DNA from 3 places in the Streptomyces sp. NPDC029292 genome. Region 1 is predicted to be linked to each of the others. Evidence: riboswitches for the same ligand, from Rfam matches in the RefSeq annotation. Region 1 holds a riboswitch; each other region holds the start of a gene.
The links. Region 1 has a riboswitch for cyclic di-AMP ahead of ACZ4WS_RS05305 (C40 family peptidase). Riboswitches for the same ligand answer to the same signal wherever they lie in the genome.
Positions count from the first base shown of each region.

Region 2: another riboswitch for cyclic di-AMP. It lies ahead of ACZ4WS_RS15115 (M23 family metallopeptidase); the one in region 1 lies ahead of ACZ4WS_RS05305 (C40 family peptidase).
Region 3: another riboswitch for cyclic di-AMP. It lies ahead of ACZ4WS_RS22560 (transglycosylase family protein); the one in region 1 lies ahead of ACZ4WS_RS05305 (C40 family peptidase).

Region 1 covers NZ_JBVHXR010000002.1:97,864-104,991, reverse strand. Annotated here, with positions in the region: gene pcrA (DNA helicase PcrA) at 1-2,451, opposite strand, end outside; gene ACZ4WS_RS05310 (ScyD/ScyE family protein) at 2,551-3,645, opposite strand; cyclic di-AMP (ydaO/yuaA leader) riboswitch at 3,898-4,068, shown strand; gene ACZ4WS_RS05305 (C40 family peptidase) at 4,077-5,228, shown strand; gene ACZ4WS_RS05300 (tellurite resistance/C4-dicarboxylate transporter family protein) at 5,326-6,282, shown strand; gene ACZ4WS_RS05295 (hypothetical protein) at 6,260-6,613, opposite strand; gene ACZ4WS_RS05290 (C40 family peptidase) at 7,011-7,128, shown strand, end outside.
Region 2 covers NZ_JBVHXR010000005.1:364,097-371,224, forward strand. Annotated here, with positions in the region: gene ACZ4WS_RS15100 (MarR family winged helix-turn-helix transcriptional regulator) at 85-588, opposite strand; gene ACZ4WS_RS15105 (dihydrofolate reductase family protein) at 661-1,803, shown strand; tRNA gene ACZ4WS_RS15110 (tRNA-Met) at 1,911-1,984, shown strand; cyclic di-AMP (ydaO/yuaA leader) riboswitch at 2,435-2,591, shown strand; gene ACZ4WS_RS15115 (M23 family metallopeptidase) at 2,603-3,634, shown strand; gene ACZ4WS_RS15120 (aldo/keto reductase) at 3,807-4,751, shown strand; gene ACZ4WS_RS15125 (PrsW family intramembrane metalloprotease) at 4,822-6,210, opposite strand; gene trmB (tRNA (guanosine(46)-N7)-methyltransferase TrmB) at 6,275-7,111, opposite strand.
Region 3 covers NZ_JBVHXR010000010.1:108,167-115,294, reverse strand. Annotated here, with positions in the region: gene ACZ4WS_RS22580 (nucleoside triphosphate pyrophosphohydrolase) at 208-1,302, shown strand; gene ACZ4WS_RS22575 (globin domain-containing protein) at 1,319-2,530, opposite strand; gene ACZ4WS_RS22570 (cytochrome P450 family protein) at 2,865-4,121, opposite strand; gene ACZ4WS_RS22565 (LysM peptidoglycan-binding domain-containing protein) at 4,505-5,491, shown strand; cyclic di-AMP (ydaO/yuaA leader) riboswitch at 5,674-5,853, shown strand; gene ACZ4WS_RS22560 (transglycosylase family protein) at 5,858-6,544, shown strand; gene eno (phosphopyruvate hydratase) at 6,814-7,128, shown strand, end outside.

The DNA.
Region 1 (7,128 bases):
CTTCTCCACCGGCGCATACCGCAGCAGCAACCGCTTCGGCTTCGGCTCCCCGAAGTCGACCGTCGCCTCCGCGTTCGCGCCCGTCCCCTTCACACCGACGACGGTCCCGAGGCCGAACTGGTCGTGCGTGACCCGGTCCCCGACCGCCAGCGAGACCACCGGCTTCTCGGAGGCGCCACGGCGGGTCGCGAACCCGGAGGCACCCGAGGCCGCGGACCGCGAGCGCGAGGACGACAGCGAAGCCGCGATCCCCGAGGCCGGACCCGACGACACGGGAGCCATCGCACCCGTGCGCTTCCACTCCAGGTGCGCGTCCGGGATCTCCTCCAGGAAGCGGGACGGCGGGTTGTACGAGGGCTGCCCCCACGCACTGCGCATGGACGACCGCGTCAGATACAGCCGCTCCCGCGCGCGCGTGATGCCCACGTACGCCAGGCGCCGCTCCTCCTCCAGCTCCTTGACCTGTCCCAGCGCGCGCATGTGCGGGAAGACGCCGTCCTCCATGCCGGTCAGGAAGACCACGGGGAATTCGAGGCCCTTGGCGGTGTGCAGGGTCATCAGCGTGATGACGCCGTTGCCGTCCTCCTCGTCCGGGATCTGGTCGGAGTCGGCGACGAGCGCGACCCGCTCCAGGAAGGCGGAGAGCCCGCCCGACGCCTCGCCCTCACCCTCGCCGGACTCCTGCTCGAACTCCAGGGCCACGGCGGCGAGTTCCTGGAGGTTCTCGATGCGGGTCTCGTCCTGCGGGTCGGTCGAGGCCTGCAACTCGGCCAGGTAGCCGGTGCGTTCGAGGACCGCCTCCAGGACGGTCGCCGGGCCCGCGCCGGACTCGACGATCGTACGGAGGTCCTCCATCAGCGTGTTGAACCGCTTGACGGCGTTCGTCGACCGGGCCGCCATCCCGTACGCCTCGTCGACGCGGCGCAGCGCCTGCGCGAAGCTGATCTTCTCGCGCTGCGAGAGGGCGTCGATCATCGCCTCGGCGCGGTCGCCGATGCCCCGCTTGGGGACGTTGAGAATCCGCCGCAGCGGTACGGAGTCCTCCGGGTTCGACAACACGCGAAGGTACGCCAGGACGTCCCTGACCTCCTTGCGCTCGTAGAAGCGGACGCCGCCGACGACCTTGTAGGGCAGGCCGACGCGGATGAAGACCTCTTCGAAGACACGGGACTGGGCGTTCGTACGGTAGAAGACGGCGACGTCGCCCGCCTTGGCCTCGCCCGCGTCGGTGAGACGGTCTATCTCGTCGGCGACGAACTGCGCCTCGTCGTGTTCGGTGTCGGCGACATAGCCGGTGATGTTCGACCCGGCGCCCGCGTTCGTCCACAGGTTCTTGGGGCGGCGCGACTCATTGCGCTCGATGACCGCGTTGGCCGCGCTGAGGATCGTCTGGGTGGAGCGGTAGTTCTGCTCCAGGAGGATCGTCGTCGCGTCCGCGTAGTCCTCCTCGAACTGGAGGATGTTGCGGATGGTCGCGCCGCGGAAGGCGTAGATCGACTGGTCGGCGTCACCCACGACGCACAGCTCGCCGGGGTCGCTGTCGGCGGGCCCCACGAGCTCCCTCACCAGCGCGTACTGCGCGTGGTTGGTGTCCTGGTACTCGTCGACCAGGACGTGGCGGAAGCGGCGGCGGTAGTGCTCGGCGACGTCCGGGAAGGCCCGGAGCAGGTTGACCGTCGTCATGATCAGGTCGTCGAAGTCGAGCGCGTTGGCCTCGCGCAGCCTCGACTGGTACATCGCGTACGCCTGGGCGAGGGTCTTCTCGAAGCCGTCGGCGGCCTGGGCGGCGAAGTCCTCCTCGTCGATCAGCTCGTTCTTCAGGTTCGAGATCTTGGCACTGAAGGACTTCGGCGGGAAGCGCTTCGGGTCGAGGTCCAGGTCGCGGCAGACCAGGGCCATCAGACGCTTGGAGTCGGCGGCGTCGTAGATCGAGAACGACGACGTGAAGCCGAGCTTCTTGCTCTCCCGTCGCAGGATGCGGACGCACGCGCTGTGGAAGGTCATCACCCACATCGCGTTCGCGCGCGGGCCGACGAGGTGCTCGACGCGCTCTTTCATCTCGCCCGCGGCCTTGTTGGTGAAGGTGATCGCGAGGATCTGGCCGGGGTGCACATTCCGCTCGGCCAGCAGATACGCGATCCGGTGCGTGAGCACGCGGGTCTTGCCGGAGCCCGCGCCGGCCACGATGAGCAGCGGGGCGCCGGAGTGCACCACGGCCGCGCGCTGATTCTCGTTCAGCCCGTCCAGCAGCGCTGCCGGGTCCACGGCAGGACGGTGCGCGCCGTCGCGGTAGTACGCGTCCCGGTCCGGCGGCACGTCGAAGCGGCCGCCGAACAGGTCGTCCGCAAGCGGCTCCGGCGTCCCGTCCTCGGGCGGCGGCGGGGGCTCTTCCTCGTGGGCCCCGGAGGGCTTGAGGTCCGCCAGGAAGCTGTCATCAAAGAGGCTGCTCATCGCTCTCCGAGTTTAGGCTCCCCCACTGACAGCCCGCCGCCACCCTGAAAACTCGACCGGAACTCGTGACGCGACTCGTGACGCGACTCGTGACCCGTCTCAGAAGCCGAGGATCTTCCAGACCTGGCCGCCCGGCGTCTTCGTACCCTCCAGAACCGTTCCGTTACGGTCGGCGATCGACCAGGCCGAGACGTAGACCTTCCCGTCGTACGGGTCCACGGCGACACCCGCGGGGAACGGCACCTTCACGTGCGTACGTTTCCCGTGCGCGACCTTGGTCACCAGACCCGCGAAGAGCTGGCTGACGTACAGGTCGCCGTTCTGGTTGAAGGCGATGCCGGTGATCGAGCCGAAGCCGGTCTTCCAGCCGAGGATCTTTCCGGTGGCGAGGTCGACCTTCCAGACGCGGGCGGTGGGCCTGGTGGCCTCGCCGTTCAGCTCGCCGACGTACAGGTTGCCGTCGGGGCCGAGGGCCAGCGAGGTCGGGACGGACTCGTGCTTGTCGTGGTCGGGGAAGACCGTGAAGGGGCGGGCCTTGCCCTCGGGCGAGACGGCCACCAGGTCGTTCCCGGCCGCGTCGGCCACGATCTTGCGGCCGTCGGGGAGCGCGAGGACGGCGTACGGGTTGGAGTCGACGGCCGTCTTGTGTGGGTTGTACTTGAGCTCGACGGCGGAGATGTCGGCGGCGATGGTCGCTTTGCCGGGCGCGACGCACAGGAGCTTGCCGAGCTTGTTCCAGGGCGGGCCGGTGGGCACCCCGGCCTCCGGCGGGGCCCAGGTCTCGACACCCCAGACGCTGCCATTGAGCGCGGAGACGCCGTCCAGGCCGGTCGCGAAGCCGCCGTCCTTGGCGGCGCCCGAGGGCAGCCCCTCCACCACCCGGTAGTGCTTCCAGGCGCCGCCGTCCCAGAAGACCTTGGTGACCGCGGCCGTGGTACCGATGCAGGTCTGGTCGCTCTCGGGCCCGGCGCCGATGCACTTCTTGCCTCCCCGGCCGGCCTCGGCGACGTACAGCTGCCCGTTGTCGTACGCGAGCTGGCGCGGGTTGTCGAGGCCGGTCGCGATGACGCGGACCACCGGTTTACCGCCTGTCCGCACGCCGGCGTGGCCGCCGGTGGCGCTCGCGGGCGCGACGGCCCCCGTGACGGCGAGAGCGACTCCTGTGGCGACGACGAGTGCCTTGCGCTTCCTCATGGCCGTATCCCCTCTGCCCCCACGGCGTCCGGCCGTGGCTGGCTGGAAGCTAGCGCCTCGAACCGGGCGGACGTCGCCACTCCGGACAAGTCACCACAGATCACTCCGGATTGACCGCGCGGGGTGATTCTCAGGGCTAAGGTCACGAAAATGTATCGGACATATCGAACATCAACCTTCACAGGAGCCACACGAGTTGGCTAGCGTGCCGGACAGGCCGCTCGACCCCCACCGGCGAACCGTCGCCGGGCCGTGCGGCCTCCGCCGAGTCCGGTGCGCCCCGTGGCAGCCGGAGCCGGGGACCCACCGACCTTGGGGTGAATCGGTCCGACTGCCCCGTGGGGCAAGGACCGTAGGGCAAACCTTCCGGAACCACCCGCCCGAACCCGACAGCTAACTCGGTAGGCGGATGACGGAAGGAGTCTCCTCTCTTGGCGTCGCATCGCACATGGCGTCCTGCGGGTACGCGCGTAGCAGGCATGCGGACCCCCGCCGCCCTCGCCACGGCGGCCCTCACCTCCGTGGCCCTGCTCTCCCAGACGGCGAACGCAGCGCCCTCGGCCGAGCCGAAGCCGAGCCTCGAAGAAGTCGAGAAGAAGGTCAACGACCTTTACCACCAGGCCGAGACGGCCACCGAGAAGTACAACGCGGCCAAGGAGAAGACCTCCACGCAGCGCAAGCGCGTCGACACCCTCCTCGACGACGTCGCCAAGCGCACCGAGAAGCTCAACACCGCGCGCGAGGAGCTGGGTTCGTTCGCCGCGGCGCAGTACCGCACCGGGGCCACCGCCCCCGACACCGCGACCCTGCTGCTCGCCGACGACCCGCAGGACTACTTCGACCAGACCCAGCTGATGAGCCGTCTGACCACCCGCCAGAAGGCGGCCGTCGACGACTACATATCCGAGCAGGCCGCCACCACGAAGAAGCGCGCGGAGGCCTCCAAGAGCCTGCAGACGCTGACCACGTCGCAGAACACGCTCAAGACGTCCAAGGCCGCCGTCCAGCAGAAGCTCTCCGCGGCGCGCGACATGCTCTCGCAGCTGACCGCCGAGGAGAAGGCGCGGCTCGCGGCGATCGAGAAGAAGAAGCAGGAGGAGGCCGACCGCAAGGCGGCGGAGCTGGCGCAGCAGCAGGCCGCGGCGGCCGCGAAGAAGGCGGCCGAGGAGTCGTCGAGCACCACGACCGGCTCGTCGGGCTCGACCACCACGGACTCCTCGTACGCCACCAAGGCCGCCAAGGCCATCGCCTTCGCCCGCGCCCAGATCGGCAAGCCGTACGTCTGGGGCGCGACGGGCCCCGGCTCGTACGACTGCTCCGGACTCACCCAGGCCGCCTGGAAGGCCGCCGGCGTCACACTGCCGCGCGTCACGACCGACCAGGTGAACGCGGGCACGACGGTCTCCCTCTCCGACGCCCAGCCCGGTGACCTGGTCTTCTTCTACGACGACATCAGTCACGTGGGCCTCTACATAGGCAACGGCATGATGATCCACGCGCCGAAGCCGGGTGCGTACGTCCGCGAGGAGTCGATCTACTACGCGGGGACCTCGATCATCCACAGCGTGGTGCGTCCGGCGTAACCCCTTTTTACGGTGCACGCGCGCGTGGGGCTTGTCATCCGGCCCACGCGCGCGTGCCCCGCGGGCAACCGGCCCGAAGATCCCTAGCATCGGCCCCATGCCAGCAGCCGTCTCCCCGCTCCGCACCTGGTGGGTCCAGCGACCGCCCGCCGCCGGTGGCGCCGTCATGGCCACCGGCATCATCTCGGTCGGGCTGTATCTGACCGGCTACGAGATCCTGTCGCTCATCGCCCTGGCCCTGGCATCCGCCGCCTGGCTCGCGCTCGCCACGGACTTCGCCGTACGGCTGCTGCGGGAGCGGGCGCGGTGGGTGGAGGAGGCGGGCACGCCCGCCGCGCTCACCGCCGTCGCGGCGACCACCGTGATCGGCACGCGGCTGTCCGCGCTGGGGTGGCAGGAGGTGGCCGAGGCGCTTCTCGCGCTGGCGGCCGTGCTCTGGCCGGGGCTGCTCTTCGTCGTCGTACGGCACTGGAAGCGTCGTATGTCCGGAGGGGTGTTCCTGGTGTGCGTGGCCACACAGGGGCTCGCGGTGCTGGGCGCCACGCTCGCCGCGGCCGTGGGAGCGGCGTGGCTCGCGCATGACGCGCTGGTGCTGTTCTGGCTGGGGATCGTCCTGTACGGGGTGGCGTTCGCGCACTTCGACATCCGCGAGGTCGCCGTGGGCGCCGGGGACCACTGGGTCGCGGGCGGCGCGCTCGCCATCTCGGCGCTGGCCGGGGCCAAGCTCATCGCCGCGCACCACGTGAACCCGTACCTGTGGAACGACGACGACAGCGGCGTCCTGCGCGCCGTGACCGTCGCGCTGCTCGTGCTCGACCTCGCCTGGTACGTCGTCCTGGGCGCCGCGGAGCTGGCCTGGTGGCGCCCGCGCTACGACGTACGGCGCTGGGCGACCGTGTTCCCGATGGGGATGACGGCGGTGGCGGCCCTGGCGGTCGCGACCGCCGTCGGCGATTCCTGGCTGAGGGGTCCGGGGCAGGTGCTGCTGTGGATCGCGGTGGCGGCGTGGCTGGCGGTCGCGGCGGGAGCCGTCAGGTCCACAACACGGCGATGAAGATGTTCGCGGTCGTCAGCAGGCCGACGAGTCCGAAGAGGCCCTTGTCCACCTTCTCGTCGTCCCGCTTCACGTAGACGAGGCCGAGGATCACGATCAGCAGGGCCAGCTTCACGCCGATCTTGATGGTGTTGACCGCGTTGTCGTCAGCCTGGTTGAGGCCGACCAGCACGACACCGGTGACCAGCATGGTCAGCGCGCCGTGCAGCATCGCGGGGACGAAGCGGGCCGTGCCCTTGCCCATCGCCTTCATCTGGGTGAGGAAGCCACCCAGGAGCGAGGCGATGCCGATGATGTGCAGGCCGACGAAGAAATGGATGAGTACGTCCATGAAGGCGGAGCCTAATCGGACGCCCGAGTCGCTCTTGTCACCGGCCCACCCCTTGTAACCCATAGCACCGGCGCACGCCCGGTTGTCCCGGATTCGCCGCATCGGTCATCGCACCGTGTGAATGCGATGAGGCCAGGCGGGGATCACGGTCACATACGGTCACTGGACGGTCCAGTGGCGCCAGTTCCGTACATGGCGTTACCGACACCACACTCCCAGGTTTAGCGTCCTCCTCCAGGTGACCGGCTCCCCACCGCCGCCCGGGCCAGGGGCGGCAGTCGGCCACCACCGCCGAGAAGGTCCGGCGGCGGCCCGCTCCCCCTGTGTGGGCCGCCGCCGGACGCGTCACCGCTTGACCGCGCTCCCCTCGCGGTCGTACGGAAGGATGTGGGCCCTCGTGGCAGCGCACCGCAAGCCCAGACAGCGCTCGCTCGGCGGAAACACGGCCCGCACAGCCGCCACGATCGCCCTCGCGGGCGCGGCGACGGCGACCGGCTTCGACGGAACCGGGCACG
Region 2 (7,128 bases), on a different contig from region 1:
GAGAGACCCTACATGTGCTTTAAAATTCAAGCAATGCCGAATGTCGAATGCCGTCTCACGGCTCACACGGCTCGCGCCCCGGTCTCAGGAGGAACGCCGCCGCCACGGCAGATCTTCCCCGCAGGCCCCGGGATCTTCGCCCTGGATGACCCGCGCGATGCTCCCGCAGATCTCCTCCAGTTGCCCCACCTGCTCGGGGGTCAGATGGTCGAAGACCGCCGTGCGCACCGTTTCGACATGTCCCGGGGCCGTCCGTTCCAGGACGGCCATGCCCTCGTCCGTGAGCACGGCGACGTGGCCGCGCTTGTCGGTGGGACAGCCCTCGCGGCGTACCGTGCCGTCGTTCTCCAGCCGGGTCACCGCGTACGTCAGCCTGCTGCGGGTGATCTTCAGGAGCTCGGCGAGCTCGGTCATCCGCAGCCGCCGGTCCGGCGCTTCGGAGAGCATGGCCAGGATGGAGTAATAAAGGTGAGGCATGCCCGCCTGCGCCTGGAGCTGCCGGTCGATCGCGTCCTCCAGGAGGGAGGAGGCGGAGAGGTACGAGCGCCAGGCGCGCTGCTCGGCGGGGGAGAGCCAGCGGGTCGTCATACCGCCAGTCTAGGTACTGTTTAAAAGTTGAACCACTAGGAGCCCAAAGCTCGGAGCTGGAGGGTGCGCCCCATGCCCCACCCCTACGTCCTGTTGTCCGCCGCCGTCTCCCTCGACGGCTTCCTGGACGACACCGGCCCCGAGCGGCTGCTGCTCTCCGGCCCGGCCGACTTCGACCGGGTCGACGAGGTACGGGCCTCCAGCGACGCGATCCTGGTCGGCGCGGGCACGCTCCGCGCGGACAATCCCCGGCTCCTGGTCAACTCGGCCGAACGGCGCGCGGCACGGGTCGCCGCCGGGCGTCCGGAGTACCCGCTGAAGGTCACGGTCAGCGGGTCCGGCGACCTCGACCCGGCGGCGCAGTTCTGGCACACGGGCGGCGAGAAGGTCGTCTACACGACGGACAAGGGCGCGGGGAAGGCCGCCGGCCTCTTGCACGGGCTCGGCGTCGAGGTGGTGTCGACCGGGCCCGAGCTCGACTGGCGGGTGCTGCTGGAACACCTTCATGACGTACGAGGTGTGCGGCGCCTCATGGTCGAAGGGGGCGGCCGGGTCCACACCCAGCTGATGCGGGAGGGGCTCGCGGACGAGTTGCAGCTCGCCGTCGCGCCGCTGTTCGTGGGGGAGGCGGACGCGCCGCGGCTGTTCGGGCCCGGGGTGTATCCCCCCGGGCGGATGCGGCTGGTGGAGACGCGGGCCGTCGGGGACGTCGTCCTCATCCGGTACGTGCCCACGGCGCCCGGAGCCGGGGGGCTCGCCTCCGCCGCGGACCGGCACTGGCTGGCGCTCGCGTGCGAGCTGGCGGAGCTGTGCCCGCCGTCGGAGACCGCGTTCAGCGTGGGGGCGGTGGTGGTGGCGGCCGACGGGACCGAGCTGGCCCGGGGGCACTCGCGGGAGGGCGGCGATTCCGTGGTGCATGCCGAGGAGGCGGCGCTTGCCAAGATCGCGGCCGGTGATCCCCGGCTCGGCTCCGCCACGGTGTACAGCAGTCTGGAGCCGTGTGCGCGCCGGGCGTCGCGGCCCGCGCCGTGTGCGCGGCTGATCCTCGACGCCGGGGTGCGGCGGGTGGTCACCGCCTGGCGAGAGCCCGACACGTTCGTCCCGGGGGCCGACGGGAGCGGGGTCCTGGTGGCCGAGGGCGCCGAAGTCGTCGTACTCCCGGAGTACGAGGAGCGGGCCATGGCGCCGAACCGGCACCTTCTCGGGGCGGGGTAGCACGCGGGTAGCACCGCCGTCGTGGGGCGCGCGTAAACGGCCGTCGTGGGGCGCCCGTAAACGTGTGTGCTTCGGGTCCCGCGGATGGCGTACACTAATTTCAACGACGCGGGGTGGAGCAGCTCGGTAGCTCGCTGGGCTCATAACCCAGAGGTCGCAGGTTCAAATCCTGTCCCCGCTACTGAAGGCCAAGGGCCGGAACTCGGATTCACGAGTTCCGGCCCTTGGTGTTTACCGACGTCCCCCAGTCGGCCCACACCGGTCGCCCCCCTGGTGGATACCGGCCGGGGCCGGTACACGGGCGGCGCCCTGACGGACGACATGGCGCTGCTTGCCGTACGGCGTCCTCGACCGTCATGGCTACGGCGTCCTGAGCGTCGTACGTCCGGCGTCCTTGATCGTTGTCACCGGGGGTGATCGGGTGACGCCCCTCCGCATAACAACTGACACACCGTCAAATGAACGGGGATTGATAAGCCTTGGTCAACTCGCCCGATTTCCACCGGTGGTGACCCGTAAGTCCTGGCCAAAAGCGTTAACGATCAGTACGAACGGCTTGGAATCCAGTGCCCGGGTCTATTAACGTTCGATAACGCAGCGCGGTCGTCCCAGCCGTCACAAGAGATGGCTCCGTGCGCACGCGCCGAATCCCGCAAGGGAACCGGGGAACCACCAACTTGGGGTGAATCGAGCGTCTTTCGCGGCAGGAATGCTGTGGTGGACGCGCGTAGGAGACCTTCCTGCTCCGAACCCGTCAGCTAACCCGGTAGGCGAGAAGGAAGGAAAGGAGTGCGCCCACGTGGCGTCCAACCGGCCTGCCCAGCCAACCTCGTTCGCGCCGAACGACACACAGCCCTTCGGCTACGGCAACGACGAGGGCCCCTGGGAGGAGTGGAATCCCACCGAGGATTCCGTCCGTCCCGTCCGCGGCCGGCACCGCGTCAGTAAGCAGCGCGGCGGAGGACTCGCCCGCAGCTCCACGGTTCTCGGCGTCGGCGTCATAGCCGCCGTCGGCGCGGGCGGCATGGCCACCGCGGCGCCCGGCAAGCCCCCCGTGTCGATCTCGCTGCCCGACCTGTCGTCGGTCACCGACTCGGCCAAGGCCCTGATATCCGACGGCGACTCCGGCACGCCCAAGGGCTCCGCCACCCCGCTCACCACCGCCGGGCTGACCAGCGCCGACACCGCGCAGGGCACCGCCGACGCGGGCGAGGCCCTGCGCGCCCGCATCATGGAGCAGGCCGAGTCGCAGCAGGACCAGGTCGACAGCGCGGCCCAGCAGGCCGCCGAGACCGCCGCCGCGAAGAAGGCCGTCGCGCTGGCCGCCAAGCAGCAGGACGACGCCGCGGCCAAGGCCGCCGCCGCCAAGAAGAAGGCGGAAGAGGTGGCCAAGGCGAAGGCCGAGGCGGAGCGCCTCGCCGAGCTCGCCAAGAGCTACGCGCTGCCCACCTCCTCGTACACCCTGACGTCGCGCTTCGGTGACGCCGGCTCCATGTGGTCCTCCGGCTACCACACCGGCCTGGACTTCGCCGCGCCCACCGGCACGCTGATCAAGGCGATCCACAGCGGCACCGTCACGGAGGCGGGCTGGGCCGGTTCGTACGGCTACCGCACGATCCTCACCCTCGACGACGGTACGGAGCTGTGGTTCTGCCACCAGTCGTCGATCAGCGTGAGCGTGGGGCAGAAGGTCGCCACGGGTGATGTCATCGGGCGCGTGGGTGCGACGGGCAATGTCACCGGGCCGCACCTCCACCTGGAGGTCCACCCCGCCGGCGGCGACGCGATCGACCCGATGGCGTGGCTGCAGAGCAAGGGCCTCAACCCCTGATCTCTTGAACTCTGGGCCTCGTCGTCTCGTGGTTTCTTGATCCCTTGATCTTTCTCCGCTGAACTCCGGCGGTTCTGATGCCATCCCCCCGACACCAGGACCGCCGGTCAGGCGTTTGTGCGGAATCGTCCGTGCGGAATACGGCCATCCGGTACGGGCGTTGAAACTGAGCATGACTTCTCTCCGCAAGCTTGGTTCGTCCGACCTCGAGGTCTTCCCGCTCGCCCTCGGCGGCAACGTCTTCGGCTGGACCGCCGACGAGGCGCAGTCCTTCGCCGTGCTCGACGCGTACGCGGCCGCGGGTGGCAACTTCATCGACACCGCCGACTCGTACTCGGCGTGGATCGAGGGCAACAAGGGTGGCGAGTCCGAGACCATCATCGGCAAGTGGGTCAAGGCGCGCGGCAACCGTTCCGACGTCGTGATCGCCACCAAGGTCAGCCAGCACCCCGACTACCTGGGGCTGTCCGGCGCCAACATCAAGGCCGCGGCCGAGGCCTCCCTGCGCCGCCTGGACACCGACTACATCGACCTCTACTTCACGCACTTCGACAAGCCGGAAGTGCCGTTCGAGGAGATCGTCACCGCGCTCGACGAGCTGGTGCGGGAGGGCAAGGTGCGGGCGATCGCCGCCTCCAACATCACGCCCGAGCGGCTCCAGGCGTCCCTGGAGTTCTCCGACCGCGAGGGCCTCGCGCGCTACGTCGCCCTCCAGCCCCACTACAACCTGGTCTCGCGCGACACCTACGAGGGCCCGCTCCAGGAGCTCGCCTCCCGCACCGGCCTGGCCGCCATCCCGTACTTCGCGCTGGCCTCCGGCTTCCTCACCGGCAAGTACCGCCCCGGTACGACGGTCGACAGCGCGCGTGCGCAGGGCGCCGGAAAGCACCTCGAGTCGGAGCGGGGCGTTCGCGTGCTGGCCGCCCTCGACGAGGTCGCCCAGGCGCACGATGCCCAGGTCGCCACGGTCGCCCTGGCCTGGCTGGCCGCCCAGCCGACGGTGGCCGCCCCGATCGCTTCGGCCCGCACGGTCGAGCAGCTTCCGGCACTGCTCGGGGTGGCGGACCTGACCCTGACGGACGACGAGCTGGCCAAGCTGACACAGGCGTCGGCCTGATCCGCTTCTCCGCCGCCGTGGCGATCGGCCATGACGGCGGAACCCGGTGGGGCCGAACGCTCCACGGCTCCTACGACCGATAGGGGTTGTACGCGGGGTACGGCGTCGCCGGACCGTATGGGTACGGGTACGGCTGCCCGTACCCCGGGGACGCCGGGAACACTGGCGACACCGGGGACACCGGGGACACGGGGGAAACCGGGGGGTACCCATGGGTGGGCCAAGGCGGCACCGGGACCACCGGGGCCGTCGCCCGCGTCGCGTAGGCCAGGGCCGGTCGGGCGACCTCGCGGCGGCGCCACAGCTCGTCGAGCAACTCCCGTTCCCGTACGACGAAGTCGGCGCCCGCGCGGCCACGCCGCCCCCGGTGCCGCAGGAACGCCAGCGAGGTCGCGTACGCCTCGTACTCGGCGACGGAGCGGGCGGCGGCCTTGCCGAAGTGGTGGGCGGCGTACTCGCGGGCGAGGCGTCGCGCCCGCATCGAGCCGAGCGCGTACGGCTCGGGCACGGCCAGCCACCCGGCGGCGGCGTACGCGGGCAGTTCCGAGCGCACCGTGCGCAGCTCCCGCTGCCGTGTCCAGACGACCAGCCAGGTCAGCAGCCCGAACGCGGGCACCATGAACGCGGCGTACACGGCGAAGAACCCGTACTCGCCGAAGCTCGACGAGCTGTTCCAGACGGAGTGCATGCCCATGGCGAGCAGGAGTCCGGCGAGGGGCAGCAGCACGCGGCGCAGATGATGGCGCTCGGCGGACAGCGCCGCGATGCCGAAGCCGATGCCGGTCAGCACGGTGAACAGCGGGTGCGCGAAGGGTGACATCACGACGCGGACGAAGAAGGTCGCGGCGGTCACGGAGGCCAGCCCGCGTTCGCCGCTGAGCTGGTCGGTGCCGAAGGCGGTGCCGAGGTAGAGGATGTTCTCGGTGAACGCGAAGCCGGTGGCGGTGACCCCGGCTATGACGACGCCGTCGACGATCCCGGTGAAGTCCCGTCTGCGGAAGAGGAAGATCAGCAGCACGGCCGCGGCTTTCGCGGACTCCTCGACGATGGGCGCTATGACGGTCGCGCCGAGGGTGTCGGCGCTGGACGGGTCGGCGGTCGCGGTCGCTATCCATCTCGTCGCGAAGCTGTTGGCGACGATCGCTATGAGCGCCGCCGCGCAGGCGCCCCAGGCGAAGGCGAACAGCAGGTTCCGCCAGGGGCCGGGCTCCACCCGGTCCAGCCAGCGGAACGCGGCGACCAGGAGCGGCACGGGGAACACGGCGAGGCCCAGCCCGACCAGGAAGCCCTCGGTGCCGGTCTGTTCGCGCACCAGGGCCAGGATGACCAGCCCGGAGAGCGCGAGCAGCGTGATCAGCGCCCCGTACCGCACCCATCTGCGCTGCCACCAGTGCGCGTGCCGCAGCGCAGTGCCGGCGAGACCGCTGGGGTGCGTCGGATACGGGGGACAGGTGGCCACAGCATTGACCCTAACGAGGGAGGGGCGCTGCCCGCGACGGTGCCTGGGTCCGGTCCGCGGGGCTTCAGTCGCCGGCTGATTGCTGGTCGCGGTGCTGTACGCGCCGGAACAGCAGGTCGTTCACCACATGACCCTTGTCCAGTCCCTGGCCTTCGAAACGGGTCAGCGGCCGGAAGTCGGGACGTGGCGCGTAACCGCCGTCGGGCTGGGTGTTCTCGAAGTCCGGGTGCGCGCTCAGCACTTCGAGCATCTGCTCGGCGTACGGCTCCCAGTCGGTCGCGCAGTGCACGAGGGCGCCCGGCTTGAGGCGGGTCGCGGCGAGAGTCAGGAACTCCGGCTGGATCAGCCGCCGCTTGTGGTGCCGCTTCTTGGGCCAGGGGTCGGGGAAGTACACGCGCAGGCCGCTCAGCGAGTCCGGCGTCAGCATCTCCCTGAGCAGGATGATCGCGTCGCCGTTGGCGACGCGGATGTTGGACAGCCCGTTCTGGTCCGCCAGGTTGAGCAGGTTGCCCTGCCCCGGTGTGTGCACATCCACCGCGAGGATCCCGGTCTGCGGGTCCTCGGCCGCCATCTGCGCGGTGGCCTCGCCCATCCCGAACCCGATCTCGAGCACGACGGGACGGTCGGTCCCGAACAGCTCCGCCAGATCGATCCTCCGCTGCCCGTCGATGTCCAGCCCCCACTTGGGCCACAGCCGCTGCAACGCGTCCGCCTGCCCCGCCGTCACCCGACTCCGCCGCGGCTGAAAACTCCGAATCCGCCGCTCGAAGTGCGACCCGGCGGGATCGGCCCTCGGCCCATCGGGAAAACGGGGCTCACCCTTGGCGCGGGTATGACGCAGCGAGCCACCATCGGCGGGGCCGGGCTGGGTTTCTTCGGGGGAGTTAAGGGAGTCAGACACAGTGGGGTCGATTTTAC
Region 3 (7,128 bases), on a different contig from region 1:
GGCTGTGGATAAACGGTTCGGCCGGGCGGCTCGCGGATAGGGTGGTGCGGCTGTCCCCCCACGCGCGGACTGACGGGCCGGCCGCGACTGGTTGCCCCGCCTGAGCGTGGGCCGGCTGCCACGGGTTGCCCCGCCTGGCGCGTGGGCCGCCCGGCCGGCCTGTGGATAACTGCTGGGGCTGTCGGTGGTGTGGGTTACGTTCGAGGGGTGAACGCAACCAGCTTCGACGGCGCCCCGGACGCGACCGGCCCCGACGCCCCCGGGACCTCCACCGCCCCCGGCCGTATCGTCCTGCTCACCACCAGCCACCGTGTCGCGCCCGGACTCCTGTCCTGGCCCGCCTGGCAGGCGCTGCGCGGCGCCGACCAGGTCCTGTGCGCGGACGGCGCGCACCCGCAGCTGCCGTATCTGCGCGAGGCCGGTATCACCGTCGACGAGGCGTCCCCGACCGCCCAGGAGCTGATCGACGCCTGCGCGGGCGACCGCACACTGGTCGTCGTCGCCACCGGCGAAGGCGAGCCGCGGCTCACCGACGGCCTCGCCCGCCTCGCCGGTTCCGGCCGCATACAGATGCCGGACCTGGAGCTGCTCCCCGCCTCGTACGACCTTCCCGGCGCCCGCCTCCTCGACCTCGTCCAGGTCATGGACCGCATCCGCGCCGAGTGCCCCTGGTCGTCCCAGCAGACCCACAAGGGCCTGGCGAAGTACGGCATCGAGGAGGCGTACGAGCTCGTCGAGGCGATCGAGGAGGGTGACCGGGACGAGCTGAGGGAGGAGCTCGGCGACGTCCTGCTCCAGGTCGTCTTCCACGCCCGGATCGCCGAGGAGGACGAGGACGCCCCGTTCTCCATCGACGACGTGGCGGGCGGCATCGTCAGCAAGCTGATCCACCGCCACCCCCATGTCTTCGGCGACGAGACGGCCACGACCCCCGAGGAGGTCAAGGAGCACTGGCTGCGCACCAAGGCCGAGGAGAAGCAGCGGACATCCGTGACGGAGGGCATCCCACTGGGCCAGCCGGGCCTGGCACTGGCGGCGAAACTGGCATCCCGGGTGCGTACGGCGGGACTTGAGGTCGGGCTTCCACGAGGCGAGGGCGTCGGGTACGAGCTGCTGGCCATAGCCGCGCGCGCCGAGGCCGAGGGCGTGGACCCGGAGGCGGCGCTACGGGCCGCGGCGCGGGCGTACCGGGACGCGATCCGAGCGACGGAGGGCTCTGGGACAGCCTCCGACGACTCCGACGACTCCGAAGGCCTTGACGACTTTGAGCGCTCTGAGGGCTCTGAGGAGGGGGAGGCCTGACGGGCGGGTGCCGGAGTTACGCGCGCGGGGCGCGGCCCGACGGGTTGTGCCAGCTCGGCTGCGGACGCTCGAGCAGCCACTCCGCCGCGCCCATGGGGCGGGGGCGCCCCTGACCGGTCAACGGCAGGACGTCGTGGAACACCCGCTCGGCCGGGGTGCCCAGCGTGGGCAGCGCGTCGCCGATCCCTTCGACGAGCTGGGGCGGACCGGCCAGATAGACGTCGTGCTGGGCCCACCCGGCCCGGTTGCCCAACGCGGTCAGGAGCCGCTCCGTCGCCTGCGCCTTGGGCCGGCCCGGCGCGGGGGTGATGACCGTGACGGCGAGCCGGGGAAGCCGGGCACGCAACTGCTCGACGGCGCCCCGGTCGTAGAGGTACGAGGTGTCGCGGGCGACGAGGAACAGCCGGACCTCGTGCTCCTCGTCGAGCTGCTCCAGCAGCGCCTTGACGGGCGCCCATCCGGTGCCGGCCGCGATGAGGGTCAGCGGCCGTTCCACGGGCGTCCGCAAGGTCAGCCCGCCGCCGGGCGCACCGAGCCGCAGGACGTCTCCCTCCCGTGTCTGCCGGACGAGGGCGGTGGAGAGCACCCCGTCCTCGACCCGGCTGATGTGCAGGTCGACGGTGTGGTCGGGGCGGGGCGCGTTGCCCAGCGAGTACGGCCGCCAGATGCCCGGCAGATGCGGGGCGTTGACACTGACGTACTGGCCGGGGACGTACGGGAGCCGCTGCCGCGGTCGCAAGGTCAGGACGACGAGATCGTCGCCGTGCCGGGTCCGGGCGACGACCTCGGCGTCCCACCACGGCGGTTCACCCTCGTGCTGCGACTCCCACGCGCCCTGCAGCATGACGTTCGTGATCGCCCCGTACGCCTCGGCCCAGGCCTTCTCGACCTCCGCGTTCCACGCCGACCCCGCGACGAAGGTGAACGCGGCGATCAGGCTGGCCCCCACGGCGGCGTAGTGCTCCGGCTCCGCCAGATACTTCCGGTGGTCCCGCCCCAGTTCCCGTAAGTACCCCGGCAGCCGCGGATCCTCCAGCCGTTCCATCACATACGTGAGTGCCGCGAACAGCCTGTCCCGCTGCCGCTCCATGTCCTCCGGGAAGTTCAGCGGAAACAGCCCGCGGACGTCCGGGTTGTGCCGGAACAGATGCGAGTAGAAGTACTTGACCGCGAACTCGGCCCGTCTCTCGACTACCGCGAAGCTGGATCTGAGTATTTCGGGGTCCACTGCGTGAATGTAGGGAGGTGTCGAGCCGCCGGGTCAAACAGCAGGTGATTTGCGGACAGCCTGGGGTGAAGCGGGTGAGGGGTGGGGGAGGGCGGGGTGAGTACCGTTGGGCCTGGCTGTCCGGGAACAAGGGGGCTTGGTGGAACGGGAGTTGACGGCGCCGGCGAAGGTCATCGTGGCGGCGATGGCGACGGAGGAGTGGGAGCGGCTCAGCGAGCGTCTCGTCCCTGCCCTGGGCGAATGCGGCGTCCGGCAACTCTCCGGATCCCGTCAAGGAGTGACCAACAGCGAGCACCGTCCGGACGCGGGTCGCGCGGCCCGCGATCCGCACCGGTCAGTCGGCGGTGAACTCCACAGGGAGGTTCCGCAGCCCGCGCATGATCAGGCCGCCTCGCCAGCGCAAGTCCGCTGGATCGGCGGCAAGCCGGAGATCGGGTAGACGGCGTAGCAAGGTGGCCAGTGCGGTGCGGCCTTCGAGGCGGGCGAGCGGGGCGCCGATGCAGTAGTGGATGCCGTGTCCGTAGCCGAGGTGCTGGTTGTCCCTGCGGGAGAGGTCGAGTGTGTCCGGTTCGTCGAAACGGGCGGGATCACGATCGGCAGCGGCGAGGACCACAAGCACGGGATCACCAGAAGCGATGCGTTGTCCGCCGATTTCGAGGGGTTCGGTTGCGTAGCGCCAGGTGGCCAGTTCGACGGGGCCGTCGTAACGGAGGAGCTCTTCGATGCCGGTGTCGAGCAGTTCCTGTTCGCCGCGTTCGATCGACTTCTGTAGTTGCGCTCGCTGCTCTGGGTTGCGCAGCAGCGCGTACGTGCCGTTGCCGATCAAGTTAATAACGGTCTCAAAACCTGCGAACAACAGTACGAAACACATGGCCGCGGCTTCGTTCTCGGTGAGGTGCTCGCCGTGGTCGGAGGCGCGGATGAGCCCGGAGATGAGGTCTTCGCCGGGGCCGGGGGCGTCCGGGAGCGCCTCCCGCTTGCGGTGGATCAGCTCGGCGAGATAGGCGCGCATCTTCTTCACGGACCGCGCGACACCGCCCCTCGGCCCGCCCTGGTGCCGGATCATCATGCCCGCCCAGTCCCGGAAGTCGTCCTGGTCCTCGCGGGGGACGCCGAGCAGGTCACAGATGGCGTAGATGGGGAGGGGGAACGCGAACTCGTGGATGAGGTCGGCGCTTCCGGTCTGCGCGAACTGGTCGATGAGGTGGTCGGTCAGCTCTTGGACGCGGGGCGCGAATTCGGCCACTCGGCGGGGTGTGAACGCCTTGGAGACGAGCCGACGGAGCCGCGTGTGGTCCGGCGGGTCGATGTTGAGCAGGTGGGTCATGAGGTTGGCGCTGCGCTCGCCGGGGATGCCCGTCTTGCTCTTGCCGTGGGCGTCCTCGGAATGGTGCACGGGATTCTTGGAGAGCCGCTGGTCGGCGAGCGCCTGCTTGGCGTCTGGGTACCGGGTGACCAGCCAGGCCTCCACCCCGCTGGGGAGGGTGGTGCGGTGCACGGGCGAATGCTCGCGGAGCCACGCGTAGGCAGGGTAGGGGTCGGTGGCGAATTCCCAGGTGAAGAGTCCGGGTTCGATATGCGGGGCGTTCACGGAGCGACGGTACCGGGAGCCGTGTTGCGTGGGTGAGGAGGCCGAACTGTGCAATTCCCCTTCAAAAGGCCGTGTACGGGACCTGGCTGTCGAACGGGTGGGCAGCTCCCGGAGATAGGGAGAAGTGCGAGAGGAGCGCCGTCGAGTTCACATTGCTGTTCGGCGGAGCCGGGAAATTCGCACGCGCGTGCTGGATGGATGACCGTCTGATCGCCGTCGGATCGCCGTCCGGTCACGGGAAAGTGACGATCCCTCAACTCTGTGATCTTCACGTGATCTGCGCTGCATCGACTTGTGACAAGCGTTCGAGTGCGGATACGTTCACCCATCAATGCGGCCCATCTGCCGCAGTGGTCACCTGCTGTCACGCGAAAGGCTTCCGCATGCTCTCCGGGAACGGCCGTCATCGTCGCCCCCGTCAGGCCCCGGCCCTCATCGTCGCCGCAGGGGTGACCGGATCGGCGATCGCGATCCCGTTGCTCGGCGCCACCAGTGCGAGCGCGGCCGACGGCACCACCTGGGACCGGGTCGCGGAGTGCGAGAGCGGCGGCTCTTGGAGCGCGAACAGCGGCAACGGGTACTACGGCGGGCTGCAGTTGAGCCAGGAGAACTGGGAGAAGTACGGCGGTCTCGCGTACGCTCCGAGTGCCGACCAGGCCAGCCGATCGCAGCAGATAGCCATCGGGGAGAAGGTCCTCGACGACCAGGGCCTCGCCGTCTGGCCCACCTGCGGAACGCTCTCCGGGCTCAGCAAGCACTCGGGTTCGGTCGAGGTCGACACGGGAGTGGCGGACGACTCGTCCAGCTCGACCGACTCATCCGACTCATCCGACTCGTCCAGTTCATCCGGTTCGTCCGACTCCTCTTCCTCGTCCGATTCGTCCTCGACAGATTCGTCGTCGTCCGACGCCTCCTCGGGTGCGACCGAGAACTCGACGAAGTCCGACACCTCCTCCAGCGACTCTCAGGGTTCCGACAGCTCGGACACAGCTACGACGAAGAGTGATGACTCGGACAAGTCCGGGCAGAACGGCGACTCTTCGAGTGCGTCCGAGAGTGCGACGAGCGGGGCCGGGCGGCACCGTGGTGACAGTGCCGACGAGGGCGTGACGGCGGGTGCGACCGACGGTCGTACGGACGACACTTCCGGGCGGCATGCCTCTCGCGGCTCGGGCGCGTCCCGCGACGCCGCCGACGGTTCGTACACCGTCCGCACCGGGGACAGCCTCTGGACCATCGCCGACGCCCTTGACCTCGAAGGCGGATGGTCGGCGCTGTACGCCGACAACAAGGAGACGGTCGGCGTTGACCCGGACCTTATCCTCCCCGGTCAGAGCCTTTCAGTTGGTGCCGAATCGGGCGAAAAGTAGCGGGAGTTCGCGTCATGGTTCGCCGTGGAATGTCCGGTTTGGTGCGAGTGAGACATGAGTCTCAGAAGCCCTGATCGTCTTTGAAATTCCGGCGATCGCATGTCTACGGTCATCACCGCTCGCCACAGCGGGCCCCGACGGTCGCAACGCCGAATCCTGCCAACGGCCGTACGGGAACAGTCGACGCGTCAGCGCCGTAGGCAGGAGCGGGGGACCCAAGGTAAGCGCCGCGCCCGGTAGTTGACCGGGAGTGGCTTGGGGTGAAGTCGTACGTCCGACGTCGTGAAGACGAAAGGCGTACGACCGGGCACTCACCCGCCCGAACCCGACAGCTCACCTCGCAGGCGTCGGTGAGGGGATCTCTCCATGCTGTTTTCCAGCAAGGGCAAGCACCGCCGCCCGTCCAAGGCCACCCGTGTGGCCGCGCTCGCCGGTGTCACCGGTGTCGCCATCGCCGCCCCGCTGATGGCGGCCGGCAACGCCTCCGCCGCCACCGCCTCGGAGTGGGACACCGTCGCCCAGTGCGAGTCCGGCGGCAACTGGTCCATCAACACCGGCAACGGCTACTACGGCGGCCTGCAGTTCTCGGCCTCCACCTGGGCGGCGTACGGCGGCACCGCCTACGCGTCCACCGCTGACCAGGCCTCGAAGTCCGAGCAGATCACCATCGGTGAGAAGGTCCTCGCCGCGCAGGGCAAGGGTGCCTGGCCGACCTGCGGCACGGGCCTGTCGAGCGCCGCGTACACCGGTGGTGCGAGCACCTCGTCCTCGTCGAACAGCTCGCCGAGCACCAGCACCACCACCCGCTCGACGGACACCGCCGCCTCCCGTTCGGCGGCCCGCCCGGCCGCCGAGAAGACCGTCACCACCCCGACCGGCAAGAAGGTCAAGAAGGGCGACGGCGAGTACAAGGTCGTCAAGGGTGACTCCCTCAGCTCGATCGCCGAGAAGAAGCACGTCAAGGGTGGCTGGCAGCAGCTGTTCAAGCTGAACAAGGACATCGTCGACGACGCGGACTTCATCTTCCCGGGTCAGCAGCTTCACCTCAGCTGAACCACAGCCCTCTCCTAAGGGAGGCCTTCACACTGGAGGCCTCGTGAGGGTTCCCCCCCGTCCCCACGGGCTCCCCGCTCTGGTGCGTGTTCCCCCGTACGCACTGGAGCGGGGTTTTTCATTCCGTTTTTGTTCCGTTCTGGAACAATGTTTACTCTGAGTTCTGCCCAAGGGGTGGTCGACCGGCTGGCCGATCCTCCCGGGGCGGTTAGGCTCATCTCGCGGAGCCATCACAGGTTTCGCGTACCCGCGTCACATCCCAGAAGGAGATGCTCGTGCCGTCCATCGACGTCGTCGTAGCCCGGGAAATCCTGGACTCCCGAGGCAACCCCACGGTCGAGGTCGAGGTCGGCCTCGACGACGGCAGCACGGGTCGTGCCGCCGTTCCGTCCGGTGCCTCCACGGGTGCCTTCGAGGCCATTGAGCTCCGTGACGGTGACCCCAACCGTTACCAGGGCAAGGGTGTCGAGAAGGCCGTCCTCGCCGTCATCGAGCAGATCGGCCCGGAGCTCGTCGGTTACGACGCCACCGAGCAGCGCCTGATCGACCAGGCGATGTTCGACCTGGACGCCACCGACAACAAG